DNA from 3 places in the Methylocystis sp. Se48 genome. Region 1 is predicted to be linked to each of the others. Evidence: predicted binding sites of a transcription regulator. Region 1 holds the regulator's gene; each other region holds the start of a gene.
The links. Region 1 encodes PhoB, which activates phosphate uptake and scavenging genes when phosphate is short. Its sites were predicted from a motif close to TGTCATNNANCTGTCAT; they were not measured.
Positions count from the first base shown of each region.

Region 2: ACV959_RS03045 (pyruvate kinase) is a predicted target of PhoB. The motif match lies at 1,518-1,534, and genes of this name have one in related genera.
Region 3: ACV959_RS00030 (UDP-2,3-diacylglucosamine diphosphatase) is a predicted target of PhoB. The motif match lies at 1,217-1,233, and genes of this name have one in related genera.

Region 1 covers NZ_CM149850.1:332,649-334,913, forward strand. Annotated here, with positions in the region: gene pstB (phosphate ABC transporter ATP-binding protein PstB) at 1-95, shown strand, start outside; gene phoU (phosphate signaling complex protein PhoU) at 109-828, shown strand; gene phoB (phosphate regulon transcriptional regulator PhoB) at 825-1,571, shown strand; gene ACV959_RS01670 (GcrA family cell cycle regulator) at 1,594-2,121, opposite strand.
Region 2 covers NZ_CM149850.1:634,753-637,017, forward strand. Annotated here, with positions in the region: gene ACV959_RS03045 (pyruvate kinase) at 3-1,475, opposite strand; gene rpe (ribulose-phosphate 3-epimerase) at 1,594-2,265, opposite strand, start outside.
Region 3 covers NZ_CM149850.1:2,866-5,130, forward strand. Annotated here, with positions in the region: gene ACV959_RS00025 (glycosyltransferase family 4 protein) at 1-308, opposite strand, end outside; gene ACV959_RS00030 (UDP-2,3-diacylglucosamine diphosphatase) at 308-1,165, opposite strand; gene ACV959_RS00035 (helix-turn-helix domain-containing protein) at 1,328-1,945, shown strand; gene ACV959_RS00040 (MFS transporter) at 1,953-2,265, shown strand, end outside.

The sequences.
Region 1 (2,265 bases):
TCGGAGAGCTCGTCGAATACGGCGACACGGATCAGGTCTTCAACACGCCGCGGGAAAAGCGCACGCTGGACTACATCACCGGCCGCTTCGGCTGAGGAAGGACACGCCATGAGCGAGCATATCGTCAAATCCTACGACCGCGATCTGGAGGCCTTGGGCCGGCGCCTGGCGGAGATGGGCGGCGTCGCGGAAAAAATGCTGGCGGAGGCGATGCAGGCGCTCGCCAGTTTCGACGTCGATCTCGCCAAGCGCGTCGTGGCGGCGGACGCGCGCCTCGACGCGCTTCAGCGCGAAGTCGAGGAGGCCGCGATACTGACCATCGCCCGGCGCCAGCCGCTGGCGGTGGACTTGCGCGAATGCATCGCCGCCATCCGCATCTCGGGCGACATCGAGCGCATCGGGGATCTCGCCAAGAACCTCGCGAAACGGACGCTGAAGATCGCCTCGGACGCGCGTCTGCCGCGCGCCATCGTCGGGCTGAAGTCGATGCACGAACTCGCCGCCACGCAGCTCAAGGAAGTGCTCGACGCTTATGCGCTGCGCGACGTCGAACGCGCCCGCGCGGTGTGGGAGAACGACGCCGATCTCGACGCGCTGGAGGACTCCGTCTTCCGCGATCTCCTCACCTTCATGATGGAAGATCCGCGCAACATCTCCTTCTGCACGCATCTTCTGTTCTGTTCGAAAAATCTCGAGCGCATCGGCGATCACACCACCAATATCGCGGAGACCGTCGTCTATCTCGTCACCGGCGAGCCCATGCCGGCCGAACGACCGAAGACGCGCGTTTGCAATCTCCGCGCCGGGGAGACCGAAAGCCCGCAATGAACGAGTCCGCCCAACAATCCGCCCTCCGCGAGGTCAAGCCAGATCGCGCGCCGCGCATTCTCGTCGTGGAGGACGAGACGTCGCTCGCGACGCTGCTCGTCTACAATCTGGAGGCGGAGGGCTATCAGGTCGAGCATGTCGACAATGGCGACGAAGCGGAGTTGCGCATCACGGAGACGCCGCCGGACCTCGTCATTCTCGACTGGATGCTGCCCGGCGTCTCGGGCCTCGAAATCTGCCGGCGCCTGCGGGCGCGCGACGCCGCCCGCGACATGCCGATCATCATGCTCACCGCGCGCGGCGAGGAGAGCGAGCGCGTGCGCGGCCTGTCGGTGGGCGCCGACGATTACGTCGTGAAACCCTTCTCGACGCCGGAGCTGATGGCGCGCGTGCGCGCCCTGCTGCGCCGCGCGCGGCCGGAGCGCGTCGCTTCCCGGCTGACGCTCGGCGACATCGATCTCGATCGCGAGACGCGCCGCGTGCGCCGCTCGGGCCGCGAGATTCATCTCGGACCGACGGAGTTCCGGCTGCTGGAATATTTCATGGAGAAACCGGGGCGCGTCTTCACCCGCGCGCAGCTTCTCGACAGCGTTTGGGGAATGTCGGCGGAGATCGACGAACGCACGGTGGACGTTCACGTCGGCCGGCTGCGAAAGGCGCTGATCCGCGGGCGGGAGAAGGACCCGATCCGCACCGTGCGCGGTTCGGGTTATTCCTTCGACGAAACATTCGGGCGCGACTAGCGCGCCCCGGCCGTCAGGCGCGTCACGCGTAGCGCGGGGCCCTGAGCTGCTCGCGCGCGCGGCGGCGGTCTTGCGCCGGCTGATAGGCGATGCGGGCGTGATGGGCGCAATAGGGGCCGCCGCCGATCGGCGACTTGCCGCCGCAGAAGCGGAATTCCGGCGACGTCGGATCGCCCATTGGCCAGCGGCACATGGACTCGCGCAACTCCATCAGGGTCACGCGCTCCGTCATCGGAATGACGACTTCCTCCTCGGGAACCGCGCGCGCGACCACCATCGCCTGCGGCGCGAATGCGAGCGCGACATTGCCGTGCACGGCGTGTCCCGCCGCGCGGGGCGCGGGGGCGGCGGGACGCGGCGCCGTCTTGGCGGCGCGCGGACGCGGCGCGCTCGCCGTCTTGGCGCGCTCCGCCAATCCGAGACGATGAATCTTCCCGATCACGGCGTTGCGCGTGATGCCGGGTCCAAGTTCCGCAGCGACCTGACTCGCGCTGAGGCCGTCGCTCCATAGTTTACGCAACAGCTCGACGCGTTCATCGGTCCAAGACATGTGTGACCTCCAACCGGCCGGTTCGAGCGCGCATGGCGGAATCAGCCGCCCCTCGCTGCACTGGCGCAAGCCAGCGGCGATATGACGCGCATCGAGACTCGAGAGACGTCGCGCGGAAAGAACGCGACCGCGCCGACGAGAAAA
Region 2 (2,265 bases), 300 kb from region 1:
GGTCAGGTCCAGGCCGCGAGGCGCGAGAGGCGGGCGAATTTCTTCGACTGATGGCGATCCATCCTGTCCAGCACGTCGCGCAGGAAGCGTACGCCCTCGACAAGATGCGCGCCCTTGTTGAGCATGACGCAGTCGGCCCGTTGACCCATGGCGGCGTCCGTGGTTTCCGGCCGGCTGGCGACGCCCTCGCGCACGAGCTGGTCGAGCACCTGCGTCGCCCAGATCGCCGGAACATGGGCGGCTTCGCAGAGCCACAGGATCTCCTCCTGCAATTCCGAGAGGCGCGCAAAGCCCACTTCGACGGCGAGATCGCCCCGCGCGATCATGACCGCCGTAGGATGCCGTGCGGCGGCCTGTGCGATCAGGCCGGGCAGATTGCGGAACGCGAGCGGGGTTTCGATCTTGAGGACGAGCGCCTGCGGCGCCCTGTCGCCCCGGCGCACGCCGAGCTCCTGCTGGAACAATGCGACGTCTCCGGCGCGCTGCACGAAGGACAGTCCGACGATGTCCGCCTCGCGGGCGACGATGTCGAGGTCCGCGAGATCCTTGGGCGTCAGGGGCGGCAACTCGAGCTCGGTCGTGGGCAGATTGACGCCCTTGCCGGGCTTCAGCCGCAGCCCTTTCTCCCGCGCGGCGACGATCTCGATCTCCGCCCCGGCGGAGTCGCAAGCGGTCACGCGCCCGGTCGCCTTGCCGTCGTCGAAAGAGACCGTCGCGCCGGGACGAAGCCGCAGGGCGACCTGAGGGAAATTGAGCGTGAAGGCCGCCGCTTCGCCTGTCCGGTCGAGCCGGGCCGTGAGCCGCACGCGTTTGCCGGGAAGAAGGCGGTATTTTTCGGGCGCCTGCGCGTCGTCGATGCGCAGTTTCGGGCCGGCGACGTCCATGAGGACGCGGCAGGGCCGGCCGGCCGCCTGCGCGGCGTTGCGGACGTTTTCGATCATCCGCATCCATGCGGCCGCGTCGTCGTGTGCGCAATTGACGCGGGCGCAATCCATGCCAGCCGCGACGAGCGCGGCGGCCAGACCCGGCTCATCCGCCGCCTCGCTTGGCAGCGTGGCCATGATTCGCGTCCGGGGCGCAGGGCCGGGGCCGAAGACGCGGTCGCAGGCCGACAGCAAAGTCGCCTCGGCGGCCTGCGTCGCCCCCCGCGGAGGATAGGCGGCGGTCTCGCCGCACAGGCGTCGCAGCGTCGCGCGCAACGCGTCGAGCGACGTCATGACATGGGACTCGCAGCGTCCGAGCGAGGAAAGGCCAAGGGCCGCGAGCCGCGGTTGCAACGCGCTGAGATCGCGGCTGCGCAGCGCCAGATAATGGGCGAGATTGCGCGCCCCTTCCGCGCCGGCTGGCGCGCCCCAGGCGGCGAACCGCGCATCGCCTTCCTGCGCAACGGCTTCGCGCAGCGCCGCCACTTCGTCCCGCAACTCGCGCAATTCGCGCTGCGAATGATCGCATTCGGCGGCGTTGCGGCTCGACATCTGCGTCTCCCTCCTGTCGGCGGCGATGATGACGGCGCGTCTGCGACAGGCGTGTTACAAGGACAGCGACTTCGCCCTTGCGTCGTTCCGGCCGACGCGAGGGCAAGTCCGGCGCGGCCTATACGTCGACCGCGCCGGCGGCGGCCGCCGCCGCCCGCAGCGCGGCGATGTTGCGGGCGTATTCGGACGGACCGCCCCGGAAGGCGGCGGAGCCGGCGACGAGCGTGTCGGCCCCCGCTTCGACGATGGCGGTTGCGGTTTGCGGAGTTACGCCGCCGTCGACTTCCAGACGGATCGGGCGGCGGCCGATCATCTCGCGGATGGCGCGAATTTTGTCGAGCTGCGAGGGGATGAAGCTCTGGCCGCCGAATCCCGGATTGACGCTCATCACGAGGATCAGATCCACGTCGTCGAGCACATATTGCAGCGCGCTTTCATGGGTGGCGGGGTTCAGCGAAACGCCCGCCTTCTTGCCGCGCGCGCGGATCGCCTGAAGCGAGCGGTGCAGATGGGGGCCGCCCTCGGCGTGGACGGTGACGACGTCCGCCCCCGCGTCGGCGAAGGCGCCGATATAGGGGTCGATGGGCGAGATCATCAGATGCACGTCGAGCGCCAGCGTCGTGTGCGGCCGCAGCGCCGCGACGACGCCGGGGCCGAAGGTGAGGTTGGGCACGAAATGCCCGTCCATCACGTCGAGATGAATCCAGTCGGCGCCCGCCTGCTCCATGGCGCGCGTCTCCTCGCCGAGCTTCGCGAAATCGGCGGAGAGAATGGAGGGGGCGATGAGGAT
Region 3 (2,265 bases), 330 kb from region 1:
TGAAAGCTCGTGGTGAAGCAGCGGCCGGCGCGCAAGCAGACGGCGCGCGCCGCGAGCCCGATCGGACCTTCGGTCGCGATATGCACATGGTCGTAACCGGCGTCGAGGCGGCGGCGGACCGCGCCGGGCGTGGCGAGCGCAAGGGAAATCTCCCGATACGTCGGCATCGGAAAGGAGACGAAATCCTGCGGCGTCAAAAAGTCAATCTCGGCCCCGAGCTGGCGCGCGGCGGCGGCCATGGATTCCAGCGACCGCACGACCCCATTGACCTGCGGACGCCAGGCGTCGGTCGCGACGAGTATGCGCATCAGGCGGCCGCCGCCCGCGGGGCCGGCGGCGCCGTCACCCGCCGGGACGCCGCCGCTTCGCGCTCCGCCGCCGTGGTGCGCCAGTGGAGAACCTCGAAACTGCCGTCCTCGTGTTCGGCGACCGCCGTGCAGCTTTCGACGAAATCCCCGGTGTTCACATAGAGAACGCCGTCGATCGTCCTGATCGTCGCATGGTGGATATGGCCGCAAACGACGCCGTCGACGCCCCGGCGCCGCGCTTCGTCGGCCAGCGTCTTCTCGTAGTCGCCGATGAAGTTGACGGCGTTCTTGACCTTGTATTTCGCCCAGGCCGACAACGACCAGTAGCCGACGCCGAACAGGCGGCGAGCGTGGTTGAACCAGGCGTTGACGGCGATCGCCGCGTCATAGGCCCAGTCGCCGAGATGGGCGAGCCAGCGGGCGTTGCGCACCACGATGTCGAACTGATCGCCGTGAATGACGAGCATCTTCTTTCCGGCCGCCGTCTCATGCACGGCGTGATCGACGACCTCCACGCCGCCGAAGGTCAGGCCCGTGTATTCGCGCGCGAATTCGTCGTGATTGCCGGGCACATAGATCACCCGCGCGCCCTTGCGGGCCTTTCGCAGCATTTTCTGAACGACGTCATTGTGCGCCTGCGGCCAGTGCCAGCCCTTGCGCAACTTCCAGCCGTCGACGATGTCGCCGACGAGATAGATCGTCTCCGCGTCGTTGTGCCTGAGGAAATCGAGGAGAAGCTCCGCCTGCGCGGCCCTGGCCCCGAGATGCAGGTCAGACAGGAAAATCGTCCGATACCGCCGGGGTTCGACATCCGCCGACGCGGCGGCGGGCATGTTCGCAATCGTGTTTTCGGGCATGGGTTCGAGGCCTCCCCCGTCGACGCCGCCACTGGTTTCAACAGGATTCACGTTGCAATCCGATGACAGGCGGCGTCCGGCCCGGGAGAAAAGAGCCTGTTCGTTTTTTCGAACGAATTCGGTTATTATGCCGCCCGAATCTTGATCGGGAGAGCGGGCGCCGTGGGCGTCGAGGGCAGAGACAAACAGAAGATCCTGGAAGCTGGCGCGCTGGCGCTGTCCGGCCAGCTCGGCGCGACCATCCAGCGGCTGCGCAAAGCCTATAATCTGTCGCTGTCGGAGCTCTCGCAGCAGTCGGGCGTCGCGAAGTCGATCATCAGCCAGATCGAGCGCAACGAAACCAATCCCACGCTCGCGACCATCTGGCGGCTGGCGCAGGCGCTGGACGTGTCGATCGAGCGCGTGCTCCAGACGACGGAGGACGAGCCCTTCCTCGAAAAGACGAGCAAGGCCGACACGCCGATCCTCGTATCCGACGACGGCAAATGCCGTCTCGCGATCATTGGCTGGATCAAGACGGTCGAATGGCTGCAGGCGTACGAACTCTCAGCCGATCCGGGCGGGGTTCTGGAATCCGACCCGCATCAGCGGGGCTCGGTGGAAAGCCTCTCGGTGCGCGAAGGCGAACTCGAGGTCGAGGTCGCGGGGATCAAGGAGACGGTGCGGGCGGGGGAGACCTTGCGCTACCGTTGCGACCGGCCGCACGTGATCCGCAACCTCGGCGGCGCGCAGGCGCAGGCGACCATGGTCTGCATCCTCAAGGCGGCGGTGATGGAATAGGCCGGCGATGAAGGCCGACGGCGAAGACGACGCGCAGCGGCGCCTCTCCCTGCTCACCGCCGCGCTTTACGCCATCGGCGGCGTTCAGGTCGCCTTTTTTCCCTTGTGGCTCGGCGCGCGCGGCCTCACCGGGGCGGAAATCGCGACGGTCCTCGCCGCCTGCCCGGCGATTCGCATTCTCTCCAATCTCCTCGGCGCGCGGCTCGGCGATTTGCGCGGCGACTATGCGCGGCTCATCCTGCTCTACGCCGCCGCCTCGGCCGGGATTTTCGTCGCGCTCGGTTTTGCGCGCGGCTTTTACGTCCTGCTCGCCGGCGCGA